Regions from separate parts of the Mumia sp. zg.B21 genome, predicted to be linked through region 2. Evidence: predicted binding sites of a transcription regulator. Region 2 holds the regulator's gene; each other region holds the start of a gene.

Region 1 (6,573 bases), on a different contig from region 2:
CCTGCGCCACTACGTGCTGGAGCGCGCCGAGGCGGCCGGGATCGACGTACGGATCCCGCCGCCGGTGCTCTGCACCGACAACGGCGCGATGGTGGCGGCGCTCGGCTCGGCCCTGGTCGCCAAGGGCGCCGCGCCGAGCTCGCTCGACCTGGCCGCGGACTCCTCGATGCCGGTCACGCAGATCGTCGCCTGAGCGGCCTCTCCAGCCACCCACTCGTGTGGGCAAGAACACATTTCTTGCGTCTCCCCTATTGCAACTTGTGGTTACACCTGCGTAGGTTACTGAGCCGTAACACCCAGTTCACTGGGTATCGGACAGACGGACGCTCGCGAGGGCGGGCCGTCGATCTGGAGGGGATCACCTTGTCCATTTTTAGGAATCCAACGGCTCGAAGGCCGTTGTCGCTCGCAGCATCCGGGGCCTTGGTCGCCGGCATCGCCGTGAGCGCGACGGCTCTCGGGGCGGCGCCGGCCAGTGCGGACGACGTCGAGCTCAACAAGGACTTCACCTACACGTGCAACGTCGTCGCGGCAGGGCTCGCGCTCGGTGACTTCTCCGTGGGTGTCAACGCCAGGGTGGTGATCCCGGATGTTGTCGCCCCCGGCGACACGATCCCGGCTCGCAAGACCCAGATCACGCTGACGCTGCCTGAGCCGCTGCGCTCGGCGACGTACGGCCTGCTCGGTGCGCGATCGGCCAGCGGCTTCTCCAACGACGCGAGCATCAACATCACGGTTCCGGGGATCACCGACCCGTTCGTGTACCCGATCGCCAACCTCGCCGCACCGTGGTCGCCCGTCCCGGCGACGTCGACCCCGCCGTGGCAGATCCCGACCGAGGGCGACGTGCCCGCGATCCCGGTTCCCACGACGGCGGAGTACCCCGGCCTCGAGCTGCCGAGCACGGGCACCATCCACATGCCGCGGGCGTTCAACGTCATCGCATCGCTGCGCAACGCCGCCGGTGAGCTGGTGGGCGGCGAGGGCGCCGTCACGATGGCGTGCACCTTGCCCGCTGCCAGCGACGACACCTTCGGAACGTTCGGGATCGAGGAACCGCCGCCGCCGCCGAACACGCCGCCCACCGCGGGCAACGTGACGGCCTCCACGGACTTCGGTGCGCCGGTCGACATCACGCTCGCGGGCGCCGATGCCGACGAGGGCGACGAGCTGACCTACACCTACGGAGAGCCGGCCAACGGCACCGTGACCGGTGAGGGTGCCAACGTCACCTACACGCCCGACGAGGGCTTCTTCGGCACCGACACCTTCACCTACACCGTCTCCGACGGTGAGGCGGAGGCCACCGGCACCGTCACCGTCAACGTCGGCGAGCCGCCCAACCAGGCGCCGACGGCGAACGACGGCACGGCGGCGGTCCAGAGTGGCGACCCGGTGGACATCACCCTGTCGGCCTCTGACCCCGACGGCGACGACCTGACCTACACCTACACCCAGCCTGAGAACGGCACGGTGTCCGGTGAGGGCCCGAACGTCACCTACACCTCGGACGAGGGCTTCGCCGGCGACGACACGTTCACCTTCACGGTGGACGACGGCAACGGCGGCACCGACACCGCGACGATCACCGTGTCCGTCACTGCCGACCCGCCGACGAACGTCCCGCCGACCGCGGGCAACGTGACGGCGGAGACCAGGGAGGGCTCGGCGGTCGACATCACGCTCGAGGGCGCTGATGCCGACGAGGGCGACACCCTGACCTACACCTACGGGACGCCGGCCAACGGCACCGTGACCGGTGAGGGCGCCGACGTCACCTACACGCCCAACGAGGGCTTCTTCGGCACCGACACCTTCACCTACACCGTGGACGACGGCAACGGCGGCACCGCGACCGGAACGGTCACCGTGACGGTCACCGAGGTCATCGACCCGCCGGACAACACGCCGCCCACCGCGGGCGACGTGACGGCGGAGACCAACCAGGACGAGGCGGTCGACATCACGCTCGAGGGCGCTGATGCCGACGAGGGCGACACCCTGACCTACACCTACGGGACGCCGGCCAACGGCACCGTGACGGGTACGGGCGCCGACGTCACCTACACCCCGAACGCCGGCTTCTTCGGCACCGACACCTTCACCTACACCGTCTCCGACGGCGAGGAGGAGGCCACCGGCACGGTCACCGTGACGGTCAACGAGGTCGTCATCCCGCCGAACACGCCGCCTACCGCGGGCAACGTGACGGCGACGACCAACCAGGACAGGGCCGTCAACATCGCGCTGCGCGGTGCGGACGCCGACGGCGACACCCTGACCTACACCTACGGCACGCCGGCCAACGGCACTGTGACGGGTACGGGCGCCAACGTCACCTACACCCCGAGGGCCGGGTTCTCCGGCACCGACACCTTCACCTACACCGTCTCCGACGGCCAGGCGGAGGCGACCGGCACCGTCACCGTGACCGTCACCAAGGTCACGCAGCCGCCGGCCGACAAGTGCGGTCCGATGCCCAACCCGCTGCGCGAGCCCATCAAGTGGCTCAAGTGGCTCGCCTGCAAGATCCTGGGTCACCTGGGTCGCTGAGCAGGAGCCGCTGAGCGGCACTGAAGCACGAACGCCGGTGGCGGGACCTCAGGGTCCCGCCACCGGTGCGTCTGTGCGGAGGACCGGCTCGACGAGGTAGGCCCGGCCCTCTCCCGCCACGCGGGTGAGGACGACGGTGGCGGTCTCCGAGCCGGCCAGCCGCAACCGTCTGACCAGCACCTCAGGGACCACCGAGACGCCCCGCTTCTTGACGGTCAGCGTGCCGACGTCGCGCTCGCGCAACGCCGCCCGCAGCTGCTTCTCCCGGTACGGGAGCTCCTCCAGGACACGGAAGGCCCGGGCGTACGGCGTCGCCACGTGCGTGGCGCTCGAGACGTAGGCGATGTGCGGATCCACGAGCCAGCCGTCGGTGAGGACAGCGACCGCGGTCACGAGACCTGCGCGGATCACCGCGTCGTCGGGCTCGTAGAGCCAGTCACCCGGGGCGGCGACGTGGACCTCGGTGGGCGCGTCCGCGTCGGTCAGCGTGGCCGTGGCGTGGGTCCCGATGACGGTGGCCCGCCGCGTCGCCCCGGCGTACGCGGGTCCCCAGAGGCAGGCTTCGACGAGGTCCCCACGGTCGCTGACCCACTCCGCCTCGACACCGTCGGGAACCAGATCGTGGGCGATGCCCGGGAGCACCTTGGCCAGGCCGCGATCGGCGAGCACCCCCACCACGAACGACCACGGAGGGCTGAACGCGTCGAGGTCGAACGTCCGACCGCGCCCGTCCCGCCGTGCCGGATCGACGAACGCCGCGTCGTACGGGGTCAGGTCGACCGCCGTCAGGTCCGCGACGCCGACGGTGCCGTCGAGCCGCAGGGCAGCGAGGTTCGCCCGCGCCATCGCGGCCCGGAGCGGATCGCGCTCCACGCCGTGGACCGACAGTCCCGCGCGGGCGAACGCCGCGAGGTCGGCGCCGATCCCGCACCCCAGGTCGACCAGCGTGCGGGCGCCGGTGGCGCTCAGCCGCTCGGCGCGATGAGCGGCGACCCGCAGGCGCGTCGCCTGCTCGAGCGCGTCCGGGGTGAAGTACATGTTCGCGGCGTCGGCGCCGAGCTTGGTGGCCGCCCGGCGCCGCAGCGCCACTTGACTCGTCGCCGCCGCGACCAGCTCGGGGGAGTGGCCCTGCCGGCGCAGCCGGGTGACCAGCGTCAGCTCGTCGACGCTCCCGTACGTGGCCTCGGCCTCGCGGAGGACCTGCTGTCCCTCGGCGTCGAGGAGTCGTTCGAACGTCTCGACCTCCATGGGGGCAAGTCTCGCAGCACGGGCCCGGAGGCCGGGCTCACGGGCGCTGGCACTCTGCTTGACCGAGTGCTAACCCGGCTCTAGGTTGGATTTAGCACTCTCGTATCCTGGGTGCTAACGGTGCACCGCGTACGGCTCCCGCGACGGCGTGCGTGCGAGCACCTCGAAGGACCCACAGTCCCAGTCCCGTCGTACGGGCGAACGCCCGCTCACGGGGTAACACGAAAGGGGAGGTCGACAAGTGTCGGTCACCATCAAGCCGCTCGAGGACCGTATCGTCGTCAAGATTCTCGAGGCGGAGCAGACCACCGCCTCGGGCCTGGTCATCCCGGACACCGCCAAGGAGAAGCCCACCGAGGGCTCCGTCCTGGCCGTGGGCCCGGGCCGCTTCAACGAGGACGGCGACGAGCGCATCCCCGTCGACGTCAAGGTCGGCGACGTCGTCGTCTTCAGCAAGTACGGCGGCACCGAGGTGAAGTACGACGGCGAGGAGTTCCTCATCCTGTCGGCGCGCGACGTCCTCGCGGTCATCGAGAAGTAGCGACGTGCTCGCCCCGGCGGTCCGAGACCGCTGGGGCGAAAGCACTCGTCCGCAGCACATGGGCCCGCGGTGTCTCGACGGGTCCGACACCACAGAGAAGGATCCCCATGCCCAAGATTCTTGAGTTCGACGAGACTGCTCGTCGGTCACTCGAGCGTGGCGTCGACATTCTGGCCGACACCGTGAAGGTGACGCTCGGCCCCAAGGGTCGCTACGTCGTCCTCGACTCCAAGTGGGGTGCGCCGACGATCACGAACGACGGCGTGACCGTCGCCCGTGAGATCGAGCTCGACGACCCGTTCGAGAACCTCGGCGCCCAGCTCGCCAAGGAAGTTGCCACCAAGACCAACGACATCGCCGGTGACGGCACCACCACGGCGACCGTGCTCGCTCAGGCGATGGTCCACGAGGGCCTGCGCGCCGTGGCGGCGGGCACCAACCCGATCGCCCTCAAGCGCGGCATCGACAAGGCCGTCGCCGCTGTCTCAGAGCGGCTCCTCGAGCTGGCCCGTGACGTCGACGACAAGCAGGACATGTCGCACGTCGCCAACATCTCGGCGCGTGACGCCCACATCGGTGGCCTGATCGCCGACGCCTTCGACAAGGTCGGCAAGGACGGTGTCATCACCGTCGAGGAGTCCAACACGATGGGCACCGGCCTCGAGTTCACCGAGGGCATGCAGTTCGACAAGGGCTACCTCTCGCCCTACATGGTGACCGACACCGAGCGGATGGAGGCCGTCCTCGACGAGCCGTACATCCTCGTGAACCAGGGCAAGATCTCGTCCGTCGCCGACCTCCTCCCGCTGCTGGAGAAGGTCGTCCAGGCGGGCAAGTCGCTCCTGATCATCGCCGAGGACGTCGACGGCGAGGCGCTCTCGACGCTGGTCGTCAACAAGATCCGCGGCACGTTCACCTCGGTCGCCGTCAAGGCGCCGGCGTTCGGTGACCGCCGCAAGGCGATGCTGCAGGACATCGCGGTCCTCACCGGCGCCCAGGTCGTCACCCCCGACCTCGGCCTGAAGCTCGACCAGATCGGGCTCGACGACCTCGGCACGGCGCGTCGCGTCGTCGTCACCAAGGACGACACCACGATCATCGACGGTGCCGGCAAGGACGACGAGGTCTCCGCCCGCGTCAACCAGATCAAGGCCGAGATCGACTCGACCGACTCCGACTGGGACCGCGAGAAGCTCCAGGAGCGCCTCGCGAAGCTCGCCGGCGGCGTCTGCGTCATCCAGGTGGGTGCCGCGACCGAGGTCGAGCTCAAGGAGAAGAAGCACCGCATCGAGGACGCCGTCTCGGCGACCCGTGCGGCGATCGAGGAGGGCATCGTCGCCGGTGGCGGCTCCGCTCTCGTGACCGCCGTGTCGGTGCTCGAGGACGACCTCGGGCTCACCGGTGACGAGGCCGTCGGTGTCGCGATCGTCCGCAAGTCGGCCGTCGAGCCGCTGCGCTGGATCGCCGAGAACGGTGGCGAGAACGGCTACGTCGTGGTCGCCAAGGTCCGCGAGAGCGGCCAGGGCTACAACGCCGCGACCGGCGAGTACGGCGACCTGGTCGCCCAGGGCGTCCTCGACCCGGTTAAGGTCACGCGCTCCGCGCTGGCCAACGCGGGCTCCATCGCCGCCATGCTGCTCACCACCGAGACGCTGGTGGTCGAGAAGCCGGCCGACGACGAGAGCTGATCCGAGCGCACTCCCACGACGAAGGCCCGTCCCGTGAGGGGCGGGCCTTCGTCGTTGTGCATCCGGTCTGGCGTGTCGCCCGGCGACGTGGGACGGTGGGCGTGGCACCACCGGTGCTGACCCGTCCTGATGCTCCTGAGCCCCCGAAGGATCCCCGGATGCTTCCCCGCCCACCCTCCGGTGAGCCAGACCTCGCCGAGCTGGCGCTGCGAGCCCTCGATGATGCCGACGTCATGGATGCCCTCATGCGCGACGTGCGCACCGTGTCGCACCGCTACTGCCGTGCCCGCCTCGGCGGATACCGCGACGGTGCGCAGCTGGCCGAGGACGTCGCCCAGGAGATCTGCATCGCCGTCTTCCAGGCACTCCCCACCTTCGAGCACCAGGGTCTTCCCTTCGAGGCGTTCGTGTACGCCATCGGCAGCCGCAAGGTGGCCGACGCCCAGCGCAGCGCCTACCGCTCGCGCCAGGTTCTCGTCGAGGTCGTCCCGGACTCGGGCGTCGCCTCGGCCGAGAGCGAGGTGCTCGGACGCCTCGAGTCCC
Region 2 (6,573 bases):
TGACCACCTTTCGGGCCGCCTCCGAGGAGGACATCGCATGACCACAGCACTGAGAACGCATGAGCTCGGCAAGAGATACGGCCGAAGTCGCCACTGGGCCCTGAAGGACTGCACGTTGGAGCTCCCGGCCGGCCGCGTGGTGGGTCTCGTCGGGCCGAACGGCGCCGGCAAGAGCACGCTGCTCGGCCTCGCGGCCGGGATGCTCGTGCCCACCGTCGGTCGCATCGAGGTGCTGGGCGAGGGGCCGTCGTCCGGCGCTGAGCACCAGGCGCGCGTCGGCTACGTGAGTCAGGATGCGCCGACCTATCGGGGGATGAGTGTCGCCGACCACCTCCGGATTGGCTCGCACCTCAACCCGCGATGGGACGACGTGCTCGTCCGGGACCGGATCGACCGGCTCGGCATCGACCTGCGGCGCCGCACCGGCAGCCTCTCGGGAGGCCAGCGCGCCCAGATCGCGCTCACGGTGGCGATCGGCAAGCGGCCGGAGCTGCTGATCCTCGACGAGCCCGTCGCGGCCCTCGACCCGCTCGCCCGACGCGAGTTCATGCAGGACCTGATGGAGGCGGTCGCCGAGCAGGACCTCACGGTCGTCCTGTCCTCGCACCTCGTCTCGGACCTCGAGCGCGCCTGTGACTACCTCGTCGTGCTGGTGGACTCCGAGGTCCGGGTCGCGGGCGACCTCGACGATCTGCTGGCCTCGCACCGCCGCATGACCGGCGCGCGGCGTCCCTCCGACGCAGGCCCAGCCGGCCACCACGTCGTGACGGCGAGCCATACCGACCGCCAGAGCACGTTCGTCGTCCGCACCGGCGGACCCGCGGTCGATCCCTCCTGGGACGTGACCCCTCTCGGGCTCGAGGATCTGGTGCTCGCCTACCTGCGCGGCGACGCCTCGTACGAGCGCCCGCGCCCGACCGTCGAGGTGATCCGATGATCTGGCTGACATGGCGCCAGCTGCGTGTCCAGGCGATTCCGGTCGCGGGTGCCGTCGCTCTGCTGCTCGTGGCACTGGCCATCACCGGGCCCGGGATCGTCGACGCGGCAGAGGACGGCGCACGCTCGTTCCTGACAGGACTGAGCGCCGACGCGTTCAACGTCACGCTCTACTACGTCGGCATCGCGGCGGCGTACGTCTTCCCGCTCGTCGTCGGGGCGTTCTGGGGGGCGCCGATGGTCGCGCGCGAGCTGGAGGCGCGGACGCACCGCCTCGCGTGGAGCCAGTCGGTCACGCGCACACGGTGGCTCGCCGTCAAGCTCCTCGGCGCCGCCCTCGTCACGGTGTCGGTCGCTGGGCTGCTGTCGTGGGGTGTGACCTGGTGGGCCGGACCGATCGAGCGCGCGATCGCGACCGGCGAGGGGACGGGGCCGTTCATGGTCTCGCGCATCGAGCCCGCAGTCTTCGGAGCCCGGGGCCTCGTCCCGATCGGGTACGCCGTGCTGGCGCTCGCGATCGGCGTGCTGGCTGGGCTCGTGGTGCGACGGACCGTCGCGGCGATGGCAGTGACGCTCGTCCTCGTCCTTGGCGCCCAGCTGTTCGTCGGGGTCGTCGTGCGGGCCCAGCTCGTCGAACCCGAGAAGGCCACGAGCTCGATCACGCAGGAGAACCTCGTCGGTCTGATGGTCGAAGGAGCCTCAGGTCCAGGAGACCCGATCGAGAACGTCTCCGAGATCCGTGTCGAGACGGGCCGCACCGGCACGTGGGAGCTGTCGAACGTCACGCTCGATGCCGACGGCGAGCGCATGCGGTCGTTGCCGGCGTGGGTGGCCGACTGCGGCGGGCCGCCACCGGGGGAGAGCGCGCAGGCGGGTGCGCGGGCGGCGTGCTTCGACCGGTTGGCGGACGAGGGCTATCGGCAGCAGGTCACGTGGCACCCGTCCAGCGCCTTCTGGACTCTGCAGTGGCGCGAGACGGCGCTGCTCCTCGTACTCGCGCTCGGCCTCGGCGGGCTGTGTTTCTGGCGGATCCGCGGCGACGCACCGTAAGGGCGGGCGCGGTCAGGTCGTGACGAAGTCGATGAGCTCCTCGACCCGCCCGAGCAGCGCCGGCTCGAGGTCGGCGTAGGAGCGGACGGACCCGAGGATGCGCTTCCAGGCGTGCGCGATGTCGGCCTGGTTCCGGTGGGGCCACCCGAGCGACTGGCAGATGCCGTGCTTCCACGACATCGAGCGTGGGATCACCGGCCACTTCTCCAGCCCGAGGCGCTCGGGCTTCACGCCCTGCCAGACGTCGACGTACGGGTGCCCGACGACGAGCACGTGCTCCTTGTACGGTCCGCGCAGCACCGAGGCGGCGATGCGCGACTCCTTCGACCCCGGGACGAGATGGTCCACGAGCACGCCCAGGCGGCGTCCCGGACCGGGCTTGAAGCGGTCGACGACCGACGGGAGGTCGTCGACCCCCTCGAGGTACTCGACCGCCACCCCCTCGATCCGCAGGTCGTCACCCCACACCTTCTCGACCAGCTCCGCGTCATGACGTCCCTCGACGTAGATGCGGCTCGCGCGTGCGACCCGTGCCTTCGTGTCGTGGACGGCGACCGAGCCGGACGCGGTGTGCGTCGCGCGTGCGGGCGCGGCGCGTCGTACCGGCGCCTTGAGCACGACCGGCTTGCCCTCGAGGAGGAAGCCCGGCCCGAGGGGGAAGGTACGCCGCCTCCCGCGACGGTCCTCCAGCTCGACGGTGTCGAGATCTCGGTCGGTGCGCGTCACGGCGCCGCAGAAGTCGGTCTGGACCTCCTCGAGCACCATCCCCACCTCCGCCTCCACCTCGGTGGACCGCCCTCGCTTGGGGACGCGCCAGTCGCCGGCCAGGACATCGGATCCGTATCGGTCGTGAGCCACGAGGAGCAAACTAGCCGAAAGAACGTGCGGCACCTCGCAGCCACACGCGACTGGTGAGGCTGGCTAGACTGGCACTCAGGGCACCGGAGTGCCAAAGATCATCGACACGAGGAGGGACCGTGGCTGACGTCGTGCTCGATGAACGCAAGCTCGCGGTCCTGCGCGCCATCGTGGAGGACTACGTGGCGACCCAGGAGCCGGTGGGCTCGCGGGCGCTCGTCGACCGCCATCAGCTGGGTGTGTCGCCGGCGACGGTCCGCAACGACATGGCGATCCTCGAGGAGCACGGGTTCATCGCCCAGCCGCACACCAGCGCGGGCCGGATCCCGACCGACAAGGGCTACCGCCTCTTCGTCGACCGGCTTGCCTCCGTCCGGCGGCTGAGTCCTCCCGAACGCCGTGCGATCGAGTCGTTCCTCGACGGCGCGGTCGACGTCGACGACGTCGTCCAGCGCAGTGTCCGGCTGCTCTCTCAGCTGACCCACCAGGTCGCGCTCGTGCAGTACCCCTCCCTGACCCGCTCGACCGTCCGTCACGTCGAGCTGGTCCCGATGGAGCGCGGCCGCATCCTGCTGGTGCTGATCACCAGCTCCGGACGTGTCGACCAGCGCATCGTGGAGCTCCCCGAAGAGCCGTCCGAGATGCTCCTCGCGGACTTGCGAGCGCGGATGATCGGCGCCGCGGTCGGGCAGCGGCTGCCGGACGCCTCGGCATCGGTGGCCGACCTCATCACGACCTTCCGTCCCGAGGAACAGCCCATCGCCACCGCTGTCGTCGCGACGCTCACCCGGGCGTTCTCCGACGAGCGGGCCGACGAACGCGTTGCCGTGGGCGGGGCCGCCAACCTCGCCCGGTTCGGCACCGACTTCGACACCTCGATCAAGCCGGTCCTCGAGGCGCTCGAGGAGCACGTGGTGCTGCTCAAGCTCCTCGGCGAGGCCACCTCTCCGACCACGCTCACCGTCCGCATCGGCACGGAGGTTCCGTACGAGGAGCTCTCGGCGACCTCCCTCGTGGCCACCGCGTACGGCACCGACGACGAGCCGCTCGCCACCCTCGGCGTCGTCGGGCCCACCAGGATGGACTACCCCGGCACCATGGCGGCGGTACGCGCCGTCGCACGCTATGTCGGCCAGACCCTCAGCGACTGAGAGACAGACAACGACGCATGAGCCAGAACTACTACGAGACCCTCGGTGTGAGTCGCGACGCGACTCCGGAGGAGATCAAGAAGGCGTACCGGAGGCTGGCGCGCAGCCTGCACCCGGACGTGAATCCAGACCCTGAGGCGCAGGAGCGGTTCAAGACCGTCACCGTCGCCTACGAGGTGCTCTCCGACGTGGACAAGCGGTCGTTCTACGACCGCGGAGGCGATCCCCTCGCCGGTGCGGGTGCCAGCGGCGGCTTCGGCGCCGGCTTCTCGTTCAACGACATCATGGACGCGTTCTTCGGGCAGCAGACCCAGCGCGGCCCACGTGGTCGTGCCCGGCGCGGCAACGACGCCTTGATCCGCATCGGCGTCCAGCTGGCCGAGGCGGCCTTCGGGACCACGCGCGAGCTCAAGGTCGACACCGCCGTGGTCTGCTCGACCTGTCACGGCAACGGTTCGGCGGACGGCGCGGAGCCGATCACCTGCCAGACGTGCCGCGGGCACGGCGAGGTGCAGCACGTGCAGCGGTCGTTCCTCGGAGACATCCGTACGGCCCGCCCCTGCCCGACCTGCCAGGGTTACGGCACCGTGATCGCGAACCCGTGCGAGGAGTGCTCCGGTGACGGCCGGGTCCGCGCCCGACGCACGCTGACCATCAAGGTGCCCGCCGGCGTGGACAGCGGCACCCGGATCCAGCTGACTGGCGAGGGTGAGGTCGGCCCCGGCGGCGGTCCCGCCGCCGACCTGTACGTCGAGGTCGAGGTGGAGCCGCACGACGTCTTCACCCGCTCCGACGACGACCTCTACTGCGACGTCCGGGTCCCCATGACCGCTGCGGCGCTCGGCACTCAGATCGACCTGCCGACGCTCGAGGCCGACACCGGTGTCCCGGCCGAGGAGGCCACGATCGGCTTCGACATCGTCCCCGGCACCCAGTCCGGCGAGACGGTCACGATCCGCGGTCGCGGCGTCCCGCACCTGCGCGGGGTCGGACGCGGTGACCTCAAGGTCCGCGTGGTCGTCGAGACACCCACCAAGCTCGACGACCGGCAGCGCGAGCTGCTCGGCCTCCTCGCCACCGAGCGGGGCGAGGAGCTGGTCGAGGGCGAGTTCGCCGCACCGCACCGGCGGGTGTTCGACCGCATCCGGGACGCCTTCCGCTGATCGGAGCCACCGAGGCGGCACCCGGCGGTCGAGATCGTGCTTTCGTGCGACCGCCGATGCCGCCTACGATGGACGAGTCCGAACTCACAGAAGGAGAACTGCTCCCGCGGGAGCGCCGATGACTACGCCTGAACCCTTGCAGCACATGGTCACGATCCCGGCGAGCATCCCCATGGTGTCGCTGCTGGGCCCCACCGACGAGTTCCTGCGCCTGATCGAGGCCAGCTTCGACGCTGACATCCACGTCCGCGGCAACCAGGTCTCCATCCGCGCGACGGCCGCGGAGTCGGCGATGGTCGAGCGTCTCCTCGAGGAGCTCGTGACCATGATCCGAACCGGTCAGGGCCTGACGCCCGAGACGATCGAGCGGAGCATCGCGATCCTCCGGGCTGAGACCGAGGAGCGCCCCGCCGACGTGCTGAGCCTCAATATCCTCTCCAACCGCGGCCGTACGATCCGCCCCAAGACGCTCAACCAGAAGCGCTACGTGGACGCGATCGACCGACAGACGATCGTCTTCGGGATCGGTCCGGCGGGTACGGGCAAGACCTATCTCGCCATGGCCAAGGCCGTCCAGGCCCTGCAGGCGAAGGAGGTCAACCGGATCATCCTCACGCGTCCTGCCGTCGAGGCCGGCGAGAACCTCGGCTTCCTGCCGGGCACGCTGAGCGAGAAGATCGATCCCTACCTCCGGCCGCTGTACGACGCCCTCCACGACATGCTGGATCCCGAGACGATCCCCAAGCTGCTCGCGGCCGGGACGATCGAGGTCGCACCGCTGGCGTACATGCGCGGGCGGACCCTCAACGACGCCTTCATCATCCTCGACGAGGCACAGAACACCTCGCCGGAGCAGATGAAGATGTTCCTCACGCGCCTGGGATTCGGTTCCAAGATGGTCGTGACCGGCGACGTGACCCAGATCGATCTCCCCAACGGCCAGCGCAGCGGGCTGAGGATCGTCCGCGAGATCCTGGACGGCGTCAAGGACATCTCGTTCCCGGTGCTGACCTCGGCCGACGTGGTTCGTCACAAGCTGGTCGGCCGTATCGTCGCCGCCTACGACGAGTACGAGGGTGAGGGCGAGAGTCGTGAACGTCGACATTCTTGACGAGTCGAGCTTTCGTGATGCCGACGGGGCCCCCGTCGACATCGAGCGCCTGACCCGCCTGTCGCGGTTCGTGATGGAGCAGATGCGACTGGCGCCCGCGACGGAGATGACGATGATCGTCGTCGACGCCGGCACGATGACCGAGTACAACGAGAAGTGGATGGACAAGACAGGCCCCACCGACGTCCTGTCCTTCCCGATGGACGAGCTCCGACCCGGCACCGACGACCTGGAGGCCGAAGAGGGATACCTCGGCGACATGGTGCTGTGCCCCGAGGTCGCCACGGCCGACGCCGAGGCCGAG
Region 3 (6,573 bases), on a different contig from region 2:
GGGCGGCTTCCCGATCTCCACCCGCTCCTAGAGGTCGTGCAGGACGCCGCCGAGGCTTCCGGATCGCCCCGTCCAGCGGCGGCGGGAGCCCCGTACGGGTCCGACCTGCGCCTCTACAGCGCGGCGGGGGTCCCCACGGTGCAGTACGGCCCCGGGGACATCGCCCACGCCCACTCCGTCGACGAGAGCGTCCCGGTGGACGAGGTGATGCGGTGCGCCCGCGCGTACGTGCTCATGGCGCTGCGGCTGTGCCGCTGACCGGGATCGAGGAGCGGCTGGGCGGCGAGCCCGGAGGCTCGCGGACTAGCGGCGGTCGCCCTTGCGACGCTCGAGCATCCGACGGACACGCGTCTGGTCCTGTCCGAGCACCTTGGACAGGAGCTGGACCCGGTACACGTACGCGAGCACGACGACCCCGACGATGATCAGCAGCCAAAGCATGGGGACAGCCTACGCGTCCGCACGTTAGCCTCGTGCGATGCGTCGTCTCACCTGCCTGCTCGCCGCCGTCGCGCTCGCCGCGTCCGGCACCGCCGCCGCCGCGACCACGGGTGCCCCAGCCAGGTCCACCGCCCACGACGGTCCCGCGGCCGGAGTGCGTTCCAGCGCCGACGACGCCGGCCCGCTGGCCGGTCGCACGATCGTCATCGATCCCGGGCACCAGCTCGGCAACAGCCGCTTCCCCCGCCGCATCAACCGCCCTGTCGACGCCGGCGGTCTGCGCAAGGCGTGCAACACCACGGGGACGGCCACCGCGAGCGGCTTCGCGGAGGCGACGTTCGCCTGGCGGGTGGCCAGACGGCTGCGCGCGGAGCTGCGCGCAGCCGGCGCGACGGTGGTGATGACCCGCAGCCGCAACAGCCGGAAGCTCTGGGGGCCCTGCGTCGACGTCCGGGGACGGCTCGGCAACGCGGGCGTTCGCGGCCGCGAACGCGCGGCCGACCTCAAGATCAGCATCCACGGCGACGGGGCGGCGCGGTCGGGGCGCGGCTTCCACGTGATCGTCACCAAGAAGCGGGGCGCGGTGGCGCGGTCGCTGCGGCTGGGGCGCATCACCCGCGCAGAGCTGCAGAGGGTGGGGTTCCGGCGCTCGACCTACACCGGGGGCGGGCGCGGGCTGGTCAAGCGGGCCGACCTCGGCACGCTCAACCTCAGCCGCATCCCGACCGCGATGGTGGAGCTCGGCAACATGCGCAACCCTCGCGACGCCCGGGCGATGCGCTCCGCGGCAGGCCAGCGCCGGTACGCCACGGCCCTTGCAGCGGCCGCCACGCGCTATCTCAGGCGGTGACCGTGGCGCACCGGATCCTCCACCTCTCCGACACCCACGTCAGCCGGACCGGCCCCGACGAGGACGGCGTCGACGCCGTCAGCGCGCTCGAGCGGATCCTCCACGACGCGCGTCACGTCCCCGACCTCGACCTCGTGCTCGTCACCGGCGACATCGCCGACGACGGGTCGTATGAGGGTTGTGTCGCCGTCCGCGAGATGGTGGGCGCGTACGCCGCCGAGCGCGGCGTACCGCACGTCTACACGACGGGCAACCACGACGACCGGGCCGCGTTCACGCGGGCGCTCGGGTCCGGGCACCTCGACGCCGGCGGACGCGACGTCGGCAGGCTCGCGGGTGGGTCGGCGGGCAAGCGCGCCGCGGTCAGCGACGTCGGGGGCCTGCGGGTGATCACGCTCGACAGCCTCGTGCCGGGATCGGTGCACGGTGAGCTGGACGGCGGTCAGGTCGCGTGGCTCCGTGGCCAGCTCGCGACCCCCGCGCCGTACGGGTCTGTCGTCGCGCTCCACCATCCGCCTCTGCACGTCGACTGGGCGCCGTTCATGCGCAACGACGGTCTCCGCGACCGGAACCTGCTCGCCGACGCTGTGGCCGGGACGGACGTCCGAGCGGTCCTGTGCGGCCACTTCCACCTCCAGCTCTCCGGCACCATGAACGGCGTGCCGGTGTGGACGACCCCGGGTGTCGTCACCAGGAACGACCGCACGTGCCCACCAGACCGGATCCGCGGGGTTCTGGGCGCCGGAGCGACGGTTGTCGACCTCGGAGGGCCGTTCTCCCCGGTGTTCCTCACGCTGCACGCACGCGACCCGCGCGCGGGTGAGCAGGTCTACCTCGTCGACGCGGTCTCGTGGGACGACGTCGACGAGGACTGATCCATCGTGCCCGCGACAGCGTGCGCCTCGGCGTCGCCTTCGCGGCGCAGGCCGTGCACCACACCGTCGCGATCCTCTGCCGAGCGGTTCTGGCTGAGCTTGGCCTTGCCCTCGACCGAGGTCACGGCCACCTCGACGCCGACGATGCCGCGCAGCTGGCCGTCCACGAACGGCGCGGGCGCATCGGTCACCGCCCAGGGATCGGGCCGCGACCGCTCGTGGAGGTCGGTGAGACGGGTGACGGCGTCGCGGATCCACTCGGTCTCACGACGGACGCGCACCGTGCCGCGCAGCTCGACGCGGCTGTAGTTCCACGTCGGGACGACCCTGCCGTGCTGGGCCTTGGTCGCGTACCACGACGGCGAGACGTACGCCTGCGGTCCGCTCACCACGACCAGGGCCGGCGATCCGTCGCCGATCGTGCGCCAGTGCGGGTTGGCGAGGGCCACGTGCGCGATCACGCGACCCTCCTCGCGCAGCCACACCAGCGGCAGCCGGGTCGCGTACGGCATGCCGTCCGCGCCCACCGTGACGAGGTCGCCGGCACCGACGGCGGCGATGAGGCCGTCGATCGCCGCTGCGTCGTCGAGGGAGTTGAAGCGCGGCACGTACACCGGCCCACCGTACGACGACGCCCCGCCGGTCCGGAGACCGACGGGGCGCCGCGTGGTGCGTCGAGCGTGAGCTCAGGCGGGGTGGCTCAGAAGCCCATGCCGCCCATGTCGCCCATGTCGCCACCCGGCATGGCCGGGGGGTTCTTCTCGGGCTTGTCGGCGACGACGGCCTCGGTGGTGAGGAAGAGCGCCGCGATCGAGGCTGCGTTCTGCAGCGCCGAGCGGGTCACCTTGGCCGGGTCGAGGATGCCCTCGGCGATGAGGTCGACGTACTCGCCGGTCGCCGCGTTGAGGCCGTGACCCGCGGGAAGGCCCTGGACCTTCTCCGCCACGACGCCGCCCTCGAGGCCGGCGTTGATCGCGATCTGCTTCAGCGGGGCGGTCGAGGCGGAGCGCACGATCTGCGCACCGGTCGCCTCGTCACCGACGAGATCGAGCTTCTCGAACGCCGCGGCGGTCGCCTGGACGAGCGCGACGCCGCCACCGGCGACGATGCCCTCCTCGACGGCAGCCTTCGCGTTGCGAACGGCGTCCTCGATGCGGTGCTTGCGCTCCTTGAGCTCGACCTCCGTGGCCGCGCCGACCTTGATGACCGCAACGCCGCCGGCGAGCTTCGCCAGCCGCTCCTGCAGCTTCTCGCGGTCGTAGTCGGAGTCGGAGTTCTCGATCTCGGCGCGGATCTGGTTGACCCGGCCGGTGATCTGGTCCTCCGAGCCACCGCCGTCGACGATGGTCGTCTCGTCCTTGGTCACGACGACCTTGCGGGCCGTACCGAGCAGCGAGATGTCGGCGTTCTCGAGCTTGAGACCGAGCTCCTCGCTGATGACCTCGCCACCGGTGAGGATGGCGATGTCGGTCAGCATGGCCTTGCGGCGGTCGCCGAAGCCCGGAGCCTTGACGGCGACGGACTTGAACGTGCCCTTGACCTTGTTGACGATCAGGGTGGCCAGCGCCTCGCCCTCGATGTCCTCGGCGATGATCAGCAGCGGCTTGCCCGACTGGATGACCTTCTCGAGGACCGGCACGAGGTCCTTGACGGCGCTGATCTTGGAGTTGGCGATCAGGATGTAGGGATCCTCGAGCACCGCCTCCATGCGCTCGGGATCGGTGTAGAAGTACTGCGAGATGTAGCCCTTGTCGAAGCGCATGCCCTCGGTGAGCTCGAGCTCGAGCCCGAAGGTGTTGCTCTCCTCGACGGTGATGACGCCTTCCTTGCCGACCTTGTCCATCGCCTCGGCGATGATCTCGCCGACCGACGGATCAGCAGCGGAGATCGCGGCCGTGGACGCGATCTGCTCCTTGGTCTCGACGTCCTTGGCCATCCCGAGCAGCTGGGCGCTGACGGCCTCGACGGCCTTCTCGATGCCACGCTTGAGCGCGATCGGGTTGGCGCCGGCCGCGACGTTGCGCAGGCCCTCGCGCACGAGCGCCTGGGCGAGCACGGTGGCGGTGGTGGTGCCGTCGCCGGCGACGTCGTCGGTCTTCTTGGCGACCTCCTTGACGAGCTCGGCGCCGATCTTCTCGTAGGGATCCTCGAGCTCGATCTCCTTGGCGATGCTGACACCATCGTTGGTGATGGTGGGAGCGCCCCACTTCTTCTCGAGGACGACGTTGCGGCCCTTGGGACCGAGGGTCACCTTCACGGCGTCGGCGAGGATGTTCATCCCGCGCTCGAGGCCGCGACGGGCTTCCTCGTTGAATGCAATGGTCTTCGGCATATCTCCCGCGATTCCTCCGCGTAGAGGTGGATGGCCCAGGGGATGCCCGCGACGGACGACCCGCGTCCACGGCAAACCCTTCTCGCCGCGACCTTCGGACCTCATCGTCCTGGCCCGTTTGGAACGTTGGCACTCAGATGATCCGAGTGCTAACGCTCTCCTTTCTAGCACTCGGGCCTGGAGAGTGCAAAGAGTGGGCCGGTGCAGCGAGCGAGGGCGACACCCTCATCTCGCCTCGTCGGCGATCTCCAGGAGGGCGTCGAGGACGCATCGGACAGCCGCGCGTTCGGCACGGTCGGGCCTTGCGAGCGCGAACACGTGGCGCCCCGCCCGCACGCCGTCGAGCGGGAGCAGCGTGACGCCGCGTGCCTCCGCTGCTCTTCGCCACAGCCGCGGCAACAGCGCCACACCCTGCCCGGCCGCGACGAACGCGGCCGTGACGTGGTTGTCGAGGAACCGTTGCTCGACACGAGGGGACTGTCCGTCGACGGCGAGCATGGGGAGCAGCAGGTCGAAGGGATGGCCGACAGGGACGCCGATCCAGCGCTCTCCGACGAGGTCCTCGGGTCGCACCCGGTCGCGGCCGGCGAGGCGGTGATCCTGGGGCACGGCCACGTCCAGCGGCTCACGAAGGAGCGGCGTGACGTGCAGGCCCGTCGCCGCAGGGTCCGGCACCGCGACCACCGAGTGCCCGACGACCACGTCGTGGTCGGCGGTGGCCGCTCGGAGCTCGTACTCCGCGAGGTCGAGGTCGCTCAGCCGTACGGTCACGCCGGGCGCACGCGTCGCGAGCCGCGGCGCGAGCGGAGCCAGCAGCATCTCGGCGCCGCTCGGGAAGGCTGTCACGGCGACCTCGCCCGCCACCTCGCCGCGGAACTCCTCGAGGCGGGCCCGGGTGCGCGCGACGACCTGGGCGATCTCGACGGCGCCCTCGGCGAGCAGCCGGCCGGCCTCGGTGAGCCTGACCCCACGGCCCTCACGCTCGACGAGGACGGTCCCGAGGTCACGCTCGAGGGCCTTGATCGTCTGCGAGACCGCCGACGGCGTCCGGTACGTCGCCGCAGCGACCGCCGTGATGCTCCCCCGCTCGGCGAGCTCCCGCACGATCGCGAGCTTGTCGACGTCGATGCCAGCATCCTTCATTGAAGCAACGCTACATCGTAGTCGTAGGAGTATTCGATTGTGCTTCACCCAGGCGCAAGCGCACGCTGGCTCTCGTGACCACCCGCGACCGTCTCCTCGCCGTACTGGTGGCGATCACCTGGGGACTGAACTTCATCGCCATCCACGCCTCGCTCGAGCACTTCCCGCCGATGTTCTGCGTCGCGCTGCGCTTCGGGCTGCTCGCCGTCCCGACCGTGCTTCTCGTCCCGCGCCCGGACGTCAGGCTGCGCTGGTTGATCGGGTACGGCGCAGGCTTCGGGATCGCACAGTTCTTCTTCCTGTACGTAGGCATGCGTGCGGGCATGCCCGCAGGACTCGCCTCGTTGGTGCTCCAGGCCTCCGCGCCCTTCACGGTGGTGCTCGCCGGCGTCCTGCTGCGCGAACGGCTCAGCGGCCGGCAGATTCTCGGCATCGTGATCGCGATCGCCGGGCTCGCCGGCGTGGCGTGGCACCGGTCGCAGACGGCAGCCCTGCTCCCCGTGGTGCTCACGCTGCTGGCCGCGCTCGGCTGGGCGTTCGGCAACCTCGCGAACCGCCAGGCGCACCCCTCCAACCCGCTCCACCTCACGCTGTGGATGTCGGTGGTCCCCCCGATCCCGATGCTGGTGGTCTCGCTGCTCTTCGAGGGGCCGGGAGCCGTCGGAGAGTCGCTCGTGACCGCCTTCACCCCCGAGGCGGTGCCCGCCGTGCTGGGTCTCCTCTACACGGTCGTCATCGGGACCGTCGTGGGCTCGGGACTGTGGACGCTGCTGATGACGCGCTATCCGTCGAGCACCGTCGCGCCGTTCTCACTGCTCGTCCCGGTGGTGGGGATGAGCGCGAGCGCTCTTCTCCTGAGCGAACGCCTCGACCCGTTCGAGCTCGCATCCGGCGCGGTGGTCATCGCCGGCGTCCTTCTCGGCTCGACCCGC

The links. Region 2 encodes HrcA, which represses chaperone genes, less so after heat shock. Its sites were predicted from a motif close to TTGGCACTCGNNNNNNNCGAGTGCCAA; they were not measured.
Region 1: a site for HrcA is predicted at 3,848-3,874, ahead of groES (co-chaperone GroES). Genes of this name have one in related genera too.
Region 3: a site for HrcA is predicted at 4,625-4,651, ahead of groL (chaperonin GroEL). Genes of this name have one in related genera too.

What each region holds. Positions count from the first base shown of each region.
Region 1 is NZ_JAHWCJ010000001.1:1,277,895-1,284,467, reverse strand. Features, by position in the region: gene tsaD (tRNA (adenosine(37)-N6)-threonylcarbamoyltransferase complex transferase subunit TsaD) at 1-193, shown strand, start outside; gene KV100_RS06270 (Ig-like domain-containing protein) at 424-2,553, shown strand; gene KV100_RS06265 (class I SAM-dependent methyltransferase) at 2,602-3,801, opposite strand; gene groES (co-chaperone GroES) at 4,043-4,342, shown strand; gene groL (chaperonin GroEL) at 4,450-6,030, shown strand; gene KV100_RS06250 (sigma-70 family RNA polymerase sigma factor) at 6,189-6,573, shown strand, end outside.
Region 2 is NZ_JAHWCJ010000004.1:276,187-282,759, forward strand. Features, by position in the region: gene KV100_RS16555 (GntR family transcriptional regulator) at 1-41, shown strand, start outside; gene KV100_RS16560 (ABC transporter ATP-binding protein) at 38-937, shown strand; gene KV100_RS16565 (ABC transporter permease) at 934-1,986, shown strand; gene KV100_RS16570 (DUF3097 domain-containing protein) at 1,999-2,853, opposite strand; gene hrcA (heat-inducible transcriptional repressor HrcA) at 2,976-3,995, shown strand; gene dnaJ (molecular chaperone DnaJ) at 4,013-5,158, shown strand; gene KV100_RS16585 (PhoH family protein) at 5,277-6,269, shown strand; gene ybeY (rRNA maturation RNase YbeY) at 6,250-6,573, shown strand, end outside.
Region 3 is NZ_JAHWCJ010000002.1:900,186-906,758, reverse strand. Features, by position in the region: gene KV100_RS13220 (ArgE/DapE family deacylase) at 1-258, shown strand, start outside; gene KV100_RS13215 (hypothetical protein) at 304-441, opposite strand; gene KV100_RS13210 (N-acetylmuramoyl-L-alanine amidase) at 479-1,291, shown strand; gene KV100_RS13205 (metallophosphoesterase) at 1,294-2,166, shown strand; gene KV100_RS13200 (FMN-binding negative transcriptional regulator) at 2,121-2,780, opposite strand; gene groL (chaperonin GroEL) at 2,867-4,498, opposite strand; gene KV100_RS13190 (LysR family transcriptional regulator) at 4,724-5,641, opposite strand; gene KV100_RS13185 (EamA family transporter) at 5,716-6,573, shown strand, end outside.